One region of the Kluyvera sp. 1366 genome, then DNA from elsewhere that is predicted to be linked to it. Evidence: predicted binding sites of a transcription regulator. Region 1 holds the regulator's gene; each other region holds the start of a gene.
The links. The regulator CRP, encoded in region 1, controls carbon source genes, mostly activating them, when cyclic AMP is high. The targets are predictions, from matches to a motif close to ATGTGANNNNNNTCACAT.
Positions count from the first base shown of each region.

Region 2: a site for CRP is predicted at 1,909-1,926, ahead of ACVLVH_RS04785 (glycoside-pentoside-hexuronide (GPH):cation symporter). Genes of this name have one in related genera too.
Region 3: a site for CRP is predicted at 1,198-1,215, ahead of ACVLVH_RS03760 (6-phosphofructokinase). Genes of this name have one in related genera too.
Region 4: a site for CRP is predicted at 1,630-1,647, ahead of azuC (stress response protein AzuC). Genes of this name have one in related genera too.

Region 1 is NZ_JBTRDW010000010.1:46,275-49,414, forward strand. Features, by position in the region: gene ACVLVH_RS20545 (phosphoribulokinase) at 1-102, shown strand, start outside; gene ACVLVH_RS20550 (OsmC family protein) at 164-568, opposite strand; gene crp (cAMP-activated global transcriptional regulator CRP) at 874-1,506, shown strand; gene ACVLVH_RS20560 (YccS/YhfK family putative transporter) at 1,565-3,140, shown strand, end outside.
Region 2 is NZ_JBTRDW010000002.1:272,770-275,909, forward strand. Features, by position in the region: gene mpaA (murein tripeptide amidase MpaA) at 1-141, shown strand, start outside; gene ycjG (L-Ala-D/L-Glu epimerase) at 110-1,096, opposite strand; gene tpx (thiol peroxidase) at 1,251-1,754, shown strand; gene ACVLVH_RS04785 (glycoside-pentoside-hexuronide (GPH):cation symporter) at 2,040-3,140, shown strand, end outside.
Region 3 is NZ_JBTRDW010000002.1:46,093-49,232, forward strand. Features, by position in the region: gene dld (D-lactate dehydrogenase) at 1-915, opposite strand, end outside; gene ACVLVH_RS03760 (6-phosphofructokinase) at 1,350-2,330, shown strand; gene ACVLVH_RS03765 (PTS sugar transporter subunit IIB) at 2,341-2,655, shown strand; gene ACVLVH_RS03770 (PTS sugar transporter subunit IIC) at 2,648-3,140, shown strand, end outside.
Region 4 is NZ_JBTRDW010000014.1:23,749-26,888, reverse strand. Features, by position in the region: gene dgcA (N-acetyl-D-Glu racemase DgcA) at 1-220, opposite strand, end outside; gene dgcN (N-acetyltransferase DgcN) at 222-1,229, opposite strand; gene azuC (stress response protein AzuC) at 1,479-1,556, opposite strand; gene mntP (manganese efflux pump MntP) at 1,709-2,281, opposite strand; gene ACVLVH_RS22750 (DUF1158 domain-containing protein) at 2,566-2,805, shown strand.

The DNA.
Region 1 (3,140 bases):
ATCAATACGCTGGTGGTGCCGGGTGGCAAAATGGGATTGGCGATGGAGCTGATTATGCTGCCGCTGGTACAGCGACTGATTGAAGGGAAGCGGATTGAATAAGCGAAGTCATTCCGTAGCGGCGCAATTTATTGCGCAATAAATTGCGCCGCTACAATCCGAGTTATAACTCGATCACTTCATAGCTGTGGGTAATTTCCACGCCTTTACCCAGCATGATCGCTACCGAACAATATTTTTCCGCTGACAGATCAACCGCACGCGAAACGGCCTTATCGCTCAACGCTTTACCGCTAACGATAAAATGCAGGTTGATGTGGGTAAAAATGCGTGGCGCTTCTTCACGGCGTTCCGATGTGAGCTTCACTTCGCAATCGGCCACATCGCTGCGCCCTTTTTGCAGGATCGACACCACATCAATAGCACTACAGCCGCCCGCGGCCATCAGCACCATTTCCATTGGACTTGGCGCTTTATCACCGGAATTACCATCCATCAATACCTGATGGCCGGATGAGGATTCTCCGAGAAAGGTAAGACCTTCCACCCATTTCACTCGTGCCTGCATGATTCTTTCTCCTGAAGCGGCGGTTTTGCCGCCAGAGTACGCTTTCACCTGACAAACAGCAATCCAGAGTAATCCCCCTTCTGCTGAAGCGAGACAACACAAGACAGCTCGCAAAAGCTGTGCTACAAACAGTGCTGAAAATATTTTCGTCATCACAGACGAAGGCCGGAAGAATCAAAAGCGTAGCTTAAGAGTCCACCCGGAATAATTTTTCCTTTACTGGAAACGCTCGACGATTAAACCGCCTGACAGGGAAAAAATGCCCCCTGTGTTTTGGGCACGATTACAACAGAGGATAATAGCGAATGGTTCTCGGCAAACCGCAAACAGACCCTACACTCGAATGGTTCCTGTCCCATTGCCATATTCACAAATATCCATCCAAAAGCACGCTCATCCATCAGGGTGAGAAAGCGGAAACGCTGTACTACATCGTAAAAGGTTCCGTAGCGGTACTGATTAAAGATGAAGAAGGCAAAGAGATGATTCTCTCCTACCTCAATCAGGGGGATTTCATCGGCGAACTCGGTCTTTTCGAAGAAGGCCAGGAACGCAGTGCTTGGGTGCGTGCGAAGTCTGCCTGCGAAGTGGCTGAAATTTCATACAAAAAATTCCGTCAGCTGATTCAGGTAAACCCGGATATTTTAATGCGACTTTCGTCGCAAATGGCGCGTCGTCTGCAAGTGACATCTGAGAAAGTGGGCAACCTTGCCTTCCTCGATGTCACCGGACGTATTGCGCAAACGCTGCTAAATCTGGCCAAACAGCCAGATGCGATGACTCACCCAGACGGGATGCAAATCAAAATCACCCGTCAGGAGATTGGTCAGATCGTGGGCTGCTCACGCGAAACCGTGGGTCGTATCCTGAAAATGCTGGAAGATCAGAACCTGATCTCCGCACACGGTAAAACCATCGTCGTTTACGGCACCCGCTAATTTCTTCTCACCCACGGCGTGATGGCAACATCGCGCCGTTTCTATTTGCGATGAGCTGATGTGGCGCCGAATCATCTATCATCCCGAAGTTAACTATGCGCTGCGGCAAACGCTGGTGCTGTGCCTGCCTGTGGCTCTCGGTTGGCTGTTTGGCGATCTGCAAAAAGGTCTGCTGTTCTCGTTAGTGCCCGCCTGCTGCAACATGGCGGGACTGGATACGCCGCACAAACGCTTCTTCAAACGCCTGATTGTGGGTGGTTCGCTGTTTGCCACCGGCAGTTTCCTGATGCAAATCCTCACCGCTTACCAGATACCGCTGCCGCTGATTTTACTGGCGCTGCCGCTGCTGATTGGCGTAACCGGCGAAATCGGCCCGCTGCACGCGCGCCTGCTGCCCGCCACACTCATCGCCGCCATCTTTACGCTCAGCTTAGTGGGACGCATGCCGATATGGGTGCCGCCGCTGCTCTATATTGGCGGCACGCTGTGGTACGGCTTGTTCAACTGGTTCTGGTTCTGGCTGTGGAAAGAGCAGCCGATGCGCGAATCGCTCAGCCTGCTGTTCCGCGAGCTGGCGGATTACTGCGATGCCAAATACACCTTACTGACGCAGCTGACCGATCCGGAGAAAGCGCTGCCGCCGCTGCTGGCGCGCCAGCAAAAGGCGGTCGACCTCATTACCACCTGTTATCAGCAAATGCATATGCTGTCGGCGAGCCGCGATAACAGCCACAAACGCCTGACGCGCGCTTTCCAGGTGGCGCTGGATTTACAGGAACACATCTCCGTGAGTTTGCATCAGCCCGAAGAGGTGCAGAAGCTGGTTGAGGAGAGCCACGCCGAAGCGGTGATTCGCTGGAACGCCAAGATTATCTCGGCGCGGCTGCGCGTGCTGGCGGATGCGATTCTCTACCATCAGCTGCCGGACCGTTTTCACATGGAGAAACAGCTCGGCGCGCTGGAGAAAATTGCACGCCAGCATCCGGATAATCCGGTCGGCAACTTCTGCCTGTATCACTTCAGTCGCATCGCCCGCGTGTTGCGTACGCAGAAGCCGCTCTACACGCGTGACCTGATGGCCGATCGCCAGCGCCGTTTGCCGCTGTTGCCGGCGCTGCGCAGTTATCTGTCATTCAAATCCACCGCGTTACGCACCGCAGCCCGCTTCGCTGTGATGCTGATGTTTGGCAGCTCGCTGGCGCTGTTCTTTAACATCCCCAAACCTTACTGGATTCTGATGACCATCATGTTCGTCAGCCAGAACGGTTACAACGCCACGCGCGTGCGTATTCAGCACCGTGCGCTGGGTACTTTCGCCGGATTGCTGATCGCCGCCGCGTCGCTGCAGCTGGCGGTGCCGGAATCGATCACGCTGCTGTTTATGCTGGGGATTACGCTGGCGAGCTATCTGATCACGCGGAAATATTATGGCTGGTCGATGATTGGCTTTACCGTCACGGCGGTGTATTCGCTGCAATTGCTGTCGCTGAACGGCGCACAGTTTCTGCTGCCGCGCATGATGGATACCTTGATGGGCTGTTTAATTGCCTTCGCCGGGATGATTTGGCTGTGGCCGCAGTGGCAAAGCGGGCTGCTGCGCAAGAACGCGCATGATGCGCTGGAAGCCTATCAGG
Region 2 (3,140 bases), on a different contig from region 1:
CCGGGTTCGTTTGGCAGCTGGTGCGACGATCTCGGCCTGTTATGCATTACCGCCGAGATGCCGCCGATTTCGGTGGACGAAGCCACCGAAGTCTATCTGGAAGCGATGATCAATCTGCTGCGCTGGCAGCCAGCGGCTTGATTACGCCGTGAGAGAAATGCAGCGACGGTTCAACATCGGCCGCAAGCCAGGTTGGACCGTCGAGATCCGCGAAGGTCGCGCGCGCCGTCAGCGGTAATGCCGCACGAATCGCCCGCGACGTGCAGAGCATGCAGCCGAGCATAATCGCGAATCCCTGCTGCTGCGCCGCCTCTGCCAGCGCCAGCGCTTCCGTTAATCCGCCGGTTTTATCCAGCTTGATATTCACCATCTCATAGCGCCCTTTCAGCTGCGGCAGGCTTTCACGCGTATGGCAGCTTTCATCGGCGCAGATTGGCAGCGGATGGATAAAGTTGCCCAGCGCGCTGTCTTCTGCGGCCGGCAGCGGCTGTTCCAGCATCGCGACATTTAGGTCGGCCAGCAGCTGACAGCGTGCCGCCAGGCCTTCGGCATGCCAGGATTCGTTGGCATCGACAATCAAAGTCGCGTCCGGTACCGCGCTGCGTATCGCCACCAATCGTTCGCTGATCAGGTGATCGTCCATTTTAATCTTCAATAAACGCGCGCCATGTTGCCACAGCGCCTGCGCGCTGCTGGCCATCGCATCTGGCGTATCGATGCTGATGGTATGTGCGGTGACAATCTCTTCAGCCAGTGGCACCGCGCACAATTGCACCAGACTTTCGCCTTGCTGCTGTCGTGCCAGATCCCACAGTGCGCAGTCAATCGCGTTGCGTGCCGCGCCCGCCGGTAACGCCTGTTGCAGCGCTTCTCGCGTCATGCCGCTTTGCAACGCGCTCAGCTGCGAGGCGATCTGCTTGAGCACCGACTCCTCACTTTCACCGTAGCGCGCGTAAGGCGTCGCTTCGCCAACACCTTTAACGCCATCTTGCTCGATTTCCACTACCACAACATGCGCCTCGGTGCGGCTGCCGCGCGAAATAACAAACGGCGAATGTAACGGCCAGGCTTCCGGATAACTCTTCACTGTTCTCATTATTTCTCCTTAAATCCGGCGCTTTAATGCGAGCCGGCTCGATTATCGCCAGGAAATGCGCTCGTAAACCCTTAAAAATTATGTCATAAACAAGCGCTATACCTGTTCTGGCGTTCCAAAAGTCAGATATTTCATCGTTAAAAAAGGAAATCGCATGTCTCAGACTGTTCACTTTCAGGGCAATCCGGTGCCGGTTGCAGGCCAGTTCCCACAAGTTGGCGAGCAAGCTAAACCTTTCAACCTGGTCGCAAAAGATCTTACTGACGTATCCCTGGCTAATTATGCAGGCAAACGCAAAGTTCTGAACATTTTCCCAAGCATTGATACTGGCGTGTGTGCGGCATCGGTGCGTAAGTTTAACGAGCGTTCAGGTGAAGCGAACAACACGATTGTGCTGTGCATCTCTTCCGACCTGCCTTTCGCTCAGTCACGCTTCTGTGGCGCAGAGAACGTCAGCAACGTGATCACGCTCTCTTCCCTGCGTGGCGCTGAGTTTAAAGAAAACTATGGCGTGGCGATTGCTGATGGCCCGCTGAAAGGCCTGACCGCGCGTGCGGTGGTGGTGCTGGATGAAAACGATAAAGTGATTTACAGCGAGCTGGTGAATGAAATCACCGAAGAGCCAAACTACGATGCCGCGCTGGCTGCGCTGAAGTAAATCTCTCGCCTGCCAGGCAAAACAGAAAGCACCGAATGATTAACGCTTCGGTGCTTTTTTTATGCTCACCTTCAGGATGGCTCAATTTTCAACCTGTTGATTTATCGCGATACGTAGCACTTCTTCCCGCCATGTTGCATTTTTACTGTGATTCTTGTTACCCGTATCACATTAATTAAAAAACATAAAACCCGTAACAAATCCCGCAATTGTTCCCATCAGCATCGCTACCTATAACTAACCGTCAATTGCACTTAAGCGATTCAAAGACAGGCGGGAATCTTTATGCAAGCAAGCTTATCCATTAAAGAAAAGTTCAGTTATGGCCTCGGTGATATGGCCAGCCATATCGCCATCGATAACGTCATTATTTTTCTCACCTTTTACTACACCGATGTGGTGGGTTTGCCCGCAATCTTTGTTGGCACGCTGTTTTTAATGGCGCGCGTCGCCGATGCGGTGATCGACCCGGCGATGGGGATGGTGGCTGACCGAACCCGTTCACGCTGGGGCAAATTCCGTCCCTGGCTATTGATGCTCGCGGTACCGTTCGGCGTCAGCTGTATGTTGATTTATGCGGTGCCGGAAAGCCTGTCGCTGACTGGCAAGATGATTTACGCCGCCGTGACCTACAGCCTGATGATGCTGATGTACACCGCCATCAATATTCCTTACTGCTCGATGGGGGCGATTATCACCGCCGATGATAATCAGCGCATCTCCCTGCAATCATGGCGTTTCTTCCTCGCCACGCTGGGCGGCGCGATGTCCACTTTCCTGATGATCCCGCTCGCCACCTGGCTGGGCGGCGGTAACAAACTGGACGGTTATTTCGCAGCAATGTCGATAATGGCGACGCTGGCAACCCTGCTGTTTTTTATCTGTTTTCTCAATACACGCGAACGCATCAATGCTCCCGCTAACCACGGCAACTTTCTTGCCGATCTGCGCGATTTGCTGCGTAACGATCAGTGGCGCGTGGTCGCGTTGCTGGTGTTCTGCAATATCTCATTCGGCGTGGTGCGGCTCGGCGCGATGATGTACTACGTCACCTATTTTCTGGGTGATGCCAACCTCTTCATGTGGCTGCTGGCCGCGCATATTGTCGGCAAAAGCGTCGGTAGCGTGCTGGCGAAACTGCTGACGCGCCACCTGAACAAAATCACCGCCTTTACGCTCAGCGCCATTACTGCTGGCGTGCTAAGCATCAGCATCGTGTTCCTGCCCGGCTCGCTGGCGCTGTTGGTTGGCATGACATTCATCGTCTCCAGCTTCTATCAGGTCACCACCACATTGATGTGGGTGATGATGGCCGATGTGGTGGATTACGGTGAATATCGTCAGGGAAAACGCCTCGATGGCACCGTCTTCTCGACTCTGCTCGCC
Region 3 (3,140 bases), on a different contig from region 1:
AATATATTCCGCCTGCAGCGGCAGTTCGCTCATTTCGGTTAGCAGGAAACGGCGCAGCGCCACCAGCACGTTCTCATCGTTAGTGCCGATGTAGAAGGTGTCGCTGCCGGCGCTGGCTTCGAAGGTGGGCAAGCGTACAGCGAAAACCACCACTTTACCGGCGCTGCCCGAGCTGTCGTGCAAGTAGCGCAGATCGCCATTGAAGCGTGCTGGGGAATCCGCGGTCACATCTCGTAAGCGGTCGGCGTAGTCATCGGCCCAGATTTTACCCTGCCAATCGGCTTGCTCGCCGGTTTGATACTGCTGCTGCGCCAGGTTTGCCAGCATCACTTCTGGCGTGTCGCCCAACTCGATGCCGAGATGATTAACCATCTCCAGGCGACCATCCTCATGAATACGGGCGAACAAGGATTTTTCGGTAAACGCGGGGCCGCGCCGAATCAGCGAGCCACCGGAATTATTACAGATCCCGCCGACCACCGAGGCGCCGATGCAGGATGATCCAATCACCGAGTGCGGCTCTCGACCGAGCGGCTGTAAGGTGTGTTCCAGTTCAGTCAAGGTGGTGCCGGGGAAGGCGATCACCTGGCGCGCCTGATCGATCACCTGCACGCCTCTGAGCTGGCGGGTGCTGATGATCACGATATTGCGGTCGTAATCATTGCCGTCGGGCGTTGAGCCGCCGGTGACGCCGGTATTTGATGCCTGCATCAACACAATCACATCGTGCGCCACGCACACCTGCAGTGTTTGCCACAGCTGCAACAAGGTTTGCGGTAACGCCACCGCCAGCGCGTCACCGCGCCCGACGCGGAACCCCTTTATGTACCAGGCTTTATCATCCGCATGGGTTAATAACTGTTTGTCACCCACCACCGCGGCCAACTTAAGCAAAATATCCTTCTGCATGCTCATTTTTCTCTTCTTTATTCTTTATCTGCCACGGTATTGGACAAGCGCAGCTGCACTGAGTCAATCATTCACTGGCCCTGACGCGTAAATAACGCACGGAATCATTATCCCTTTTTACTTTACGGAATAATCGGCAGGAACCGATAAAAATGCGCGGGAAATCACAAAATAGATCGAAATAAAAATCGCGAAGAGGGCGTTTATTTGGGTTGCTGATTTCACTACGCAAAATAAATATAAACCTATGATTTTATTTGTTATTAAGGTTTTAAGGTAAAAAATGCCATGTGATTTACATCACAAAAATAAGCCTTTGTTGGATGCTGTCAATTATCTCACTCGGGAAATTCATCGCAAAAGTGTGACATTCGTTGCAAATAACAATGCGGTTAATCGGAAGAATGAATTCCAGACGCACAGCATAAAGGATGATGACAATGAGAATTGGCATGGTGATCAGCGGTGGCGATGTCACCGGGATTAATAACTTTGTGTATCAAATATCGCGCTTAACTCAAGCGGAAATGGTGTTATTTAATGGTGGTATTCCAGGTTTGCTGGAAAACAATCATCAGGAAATATCCCGACGTGATTTAGTGGATTACGCCATCGCCGCTATTCCGGTGATGCAATCGGGACGAACCAGCAGGAAATTAATTCGCCCGGAATATGAGATGATCGCCAAACACCTTAAATCGCTGCGCATCGATGTATTAATTATGGCGGGCGGAGATGGTTCATTACAATTCCTGCATACGCTGAGCGAATTTGGTGTCAACTGTTTTGGCGTCGGCATGACCATCGATAACGATGTCTTTGGCAGTGATTACAGCATCGGTTTCTCCACCGCCTGTGAGCAGGTGTTAAAAGAGGTGGCGAAGTTACGTAATACCGGCCGCGCCTTAACCGGTCGTGTATTTATGGTGGAGCTGCTGGGCGGTTATTGCGGTGAATTAACCTTGCAGTCAGCGATTAAATCCAATGCCGATTTCGCGCTGATCCCGGAATGCCAGATTGCACCGCAGGAGCTGGCGGAGCGCATCACGCAGCGGCTGGCGGCGCAGAACAGCGTAATAATTTTGTGCTCGGAAGGTTATACCCGTGAATATTCGCCGGGCTTTCAGGGCGCTATCGATACCTTAATTAAACAAATTGAACCGTTAATTGGTGTGCGTATTCGTAAAACGATTATCGGTTATGGCCTGCGTAATGGCGATCCTACCTGTGAAGAGATTTATCAGGGCACCATTATGGCCAGTGAAGTCGCGCGTTGTATTCAGTCGGGAATGCGCAATAAAGCGGTGATTATTAATGGCAGTAATCGACCGATTCCGATTGATTTAATAAGCATGAAAAAACGCCTGGTCGATACGGAAGGGCATCATTATAAACTCGCTAAACAACTACAAATTCTGTGAGGAAATAGCCATGCTGAAAATATTATGTGTCTGTGGATGTGGTTTGGGTTCAAGCTTTGCGATTGAAATGAGCGCCAAGTCAGTATTAAAGAAACTCGAAATTGATGCTGATATTGATCACACCACCATTTCTGAAGCCAACGCCTTTAAATCCGACATGATTTTAACCCAGAAAGCCTTTGCTGATGTGTTAAATGCCGATGCCAGCCCGGAACAGATCAAGCGGGTGATTATTCTCAATAAGCTGACCGACAAAGCAGAAATTGAAGAGAAAATCGTGGCGTTTATGAAAGAACGTAACTTAAAGGTTGCTAATCATGAATAGTGTCATCGACTTCCTGGTAAAAGACTTATTGGGGCAGGCATCGATACTGATCGCCTTTATTGCCCTGATTGGTCTGCTACTGCAAAAAAAATCGGCGGGCAAGGTGGTGGAAGGCACCTTTAAAACCCTGCTCGGTTTCTTAATTATGATGGCCGGTATCAACATTATTGTCGGTACGCTGACCTTCCTGAACACCATTTTCACCCACGGCTTTGGCATGCAGGGTTATATCACCGATGTTGCCGCCATTGCCGGGTTAGCAAACCGCGAGCTGGGTTCAGAAGTGGCGCTGACGCTGTTGGTGATCTTTATCGTCAACATCATCATTGCGCGTCTGACACCGTTCAAATACATCTTCCTTACCGGTCAGGCGCTGCTGTGGATGGCGACCATCGGTGCGGTGATTGGCTATAAAGCGGGGCTGACAGGTTTACCTCTGATCCTTACCGGCGGCATTTTTGGCGGCATTATGGCGGTGGTGATGC
Region 4 (3,140 bases), on a different contig from region 1:
TCAGGCCCGCTTCCATGGCAGCGCGCAGCGCTTCCAGTTCGGCGTTGACGCTTTCTGGCGTTTCATCGTAGCGCGGCGTTGGCGTACATTCGCCGCGGCCAATAAAGCCGTTCTGCTCCAGCGTCACGCGAATCACCGTGACTGCGGTGCGCGTACCGCGTGAGATGGCGAACGGACGCGCCAGCGGCAGCTCCAGCACTTCAATCTGCATGCGCCGCATGTTAGCCACGCTCCTGCAGCAGCGCGGCGATATCCGCAATGCCAAAACGCACCGGATCGGTAGCAGGCACGCCGAATTCGGCGCTGATCTCTGCACAATAGGCGCGCGCTTCGTCTTCGCTGTAGTTCGAGGTGTTGATGGCGAAACCGGCCAGCTGAACCGCGTCGCTGGTGACGTGCGCTGCGCGCAGGTTGGCTTCAACGCAATCTTTCAGGCTGACCATTGGCTGATGCGGCAGATGACGCATATGCGGACGCCCCATTTCATGGCACATCACCAGCCAGTGCGGCTGCGCACCGTGGATCAGGCCCATGCTGACGCCAGCATAGGAAGGATGGAACAGCGAACCCTGACCTTCAACGATATCCCAGTGATCGGCGTCATTGGCTGGCGACAGCGCTTCGACCGCGCCGGCGATGAAGTCGGCAATCACTGCATCAATCGCGATACCTTCGCCCGCGACCAAAATACCGGTCTGGCCGGTGGCGCGGAAATCGGCTTGCATGCCGCGTTCACGCATCGCGGCTTCCAGCGCCAGCGAGGTGTACATCTTGCCTACCGAGCAATCGGTGCCGACAGTAAGTACACGCTTACCTGTGCGCTTTTTACCGCTGCCGACCTCCAGTTTTGGGCGCATGTGGCGCAGGTCGAACAGTTCAACGCCGAACTCTTTGGCCAACGCCACCAGCTCCGGCTCATCCACCAGACGATGGTGCAAACCGCTGGCCACGTTCATCCCGGCAGAGATGGCGCTTTTGACCGTGTCGAGCCAATGCGTGGGCAAGTAACCGCCAGCATTGGCGGTGCCGAGCACCAGCGTTTTGGCACCGCGCGCTTTGGCAGCGGCGATGTCGAGGACGTCGAGGCCAAGCGTGACGGTGCAGCCCGGCAGTTTGATTTCGCCAACGCACTGCTCTGGACGCCAGACGTGAATGCCGCGTGCGGTTTTAGCGGCCAGTGGATCGGTTACATCGCCGAGGAAGAGTAAATAAGGTTGTGGGATCAGCATGATGTTTCTCGTTTCAGACGGTTTATAGGGCCTGAATTGACTATTTCACGCAGAAGATGGGGTGACGAATGCTTGTTTAGTAGCGGGGTATAACGTGCGGCTATAGCCAGATCGAAATCTAATGGCTGAGGAGTTTTATCAGCGAGTTAGGGGAAAAATGGGGAGATTAGCGGCTGGATAGATAAGAAAATCGTTGATAACCACAGGTCGATCCCTGACCGCGATTATCGAGGGTATTTGACGGAATGCTTAGTTTAAAGCACCCGGCGGTACGTGTTTGAAAGTCTCGACATAAGAACGGAACACGTAGCGGAAAAAGCGTTTCATAAAGCACCTGGTTCAAAAATTGTTGAAGAAATACGCAAAAAGTATAGCCGCTGAGCGTTTTTACCGCAATTATTTTTGAAGTAGATCACAGAATTGGGGGTTGGTGCGGGTGTTAAGAAGAGGTCGCCATGAATGGCACAACGACAACGTGGTTAGTTAAACCAGCCTAAATGCTCGCTTAAAATGGTGCAGCCAATGCTGATCAGCACTACTCCGCCCAACACTTCCGCCCATTTGCCCATCACCGGGCCGATAAAGCGTCCAACCAATACGCCGGTGGTTGCCATGATAGTGGTCGCCGCGCCGATGGTGACGGCGGTCATGATGATATTCACCTGCAGGAACGCCAGGCCAACACCGACGGCCAGCGCATCAAGACTGGTGGCGACGGCGGTTAACGCCAGCACCATAAAACCATGACGCTGCGGCGCTTCGCACGGCTCGTCAGCGGTTTGACGAAAACCTTCCATCATCATACGGCCGCCCAGCACGGTTAACAGCACGAATGCCACCCAATGATCCCACGCCATGATGTAGCGGCTGGCCGCGAGGCCAATTGCCCAGCCAATCAGCGGCGTCAACATTTCGATAACGCCGAAAATCAGGCCGGTTCGCAGTGCCTCTTTGAAACCTGGGCGATGCAGCGACGCGCCTTTGCCCAGTGCTGCGGCGAAAGCGTCCATCGACATGCCAAAGGCCAAAATCAGGGTTGCGATAAATGTCATGGGTTTTCAATCAATGCCGCGGAACCGGCGCTAAAGCCGCTACTTCTCCGCATTTATTGTTCAGTAATGAAAAAGTGCGCGCAGTCTAACACGCAAAAACGGCAAAAAAAAGACAGTAAAATCAGGGATTTAAGTATAGCAAAGGCTATAACTCTTAACTTCCGCTATTTTTGACGCTAAGTGAATGGAATAGAAGAAATTTCTGAGCGCGAGCCGGCGCGGGGATTGCACCGTAGCGCGGTTTTATGCGCTAATGCCCGCGCTAACTGATTTGGACAATGACCATGAATAACCCATTCGAAACGCTGATCATCCCAGGCGGCATTCTGCTGCTAGGCTTTCTTTCCGCCCTGCTGCTGCCCGCGCCTTCATTTGGTATTGAGCTGGCAAAACAATTGCAGGTAACCCTGCATCTGATGGATGTTAATCAGTTGTATACCATCGTCTTTAGTTTGTGGTTTTTGCTGCTGGGCGCGATCGAGTTTTTCGTCATTCGCTTCCTGTGGCGCCGCCGATCGCGCTGATCATTTTTCCGGCAAGGTGATGCATTTTTCTTCTGGCAGCTTTACGCGGCCATACCTCAATTCATCACCACAAAAATGTAACATTACTTTTACACGGCATGGCGAAATATCGCGCAACATAAAATCCGCATAAATAATCAATTTAGTTAAAACATATATTTTTCAACACATTAAAATGTGATGCATATCACCCGCCGTTTTCACCCCCGTCAAAACCCCTCACAATAGCGTAACAACTGCATTACGCTAACCGTCTGATTAAGAGATAAAAATCCCTTATGACCGCGAGGTTGAGCTGATTAATTCTTATGCTGAATCATTTCCGCCTTTAAAAA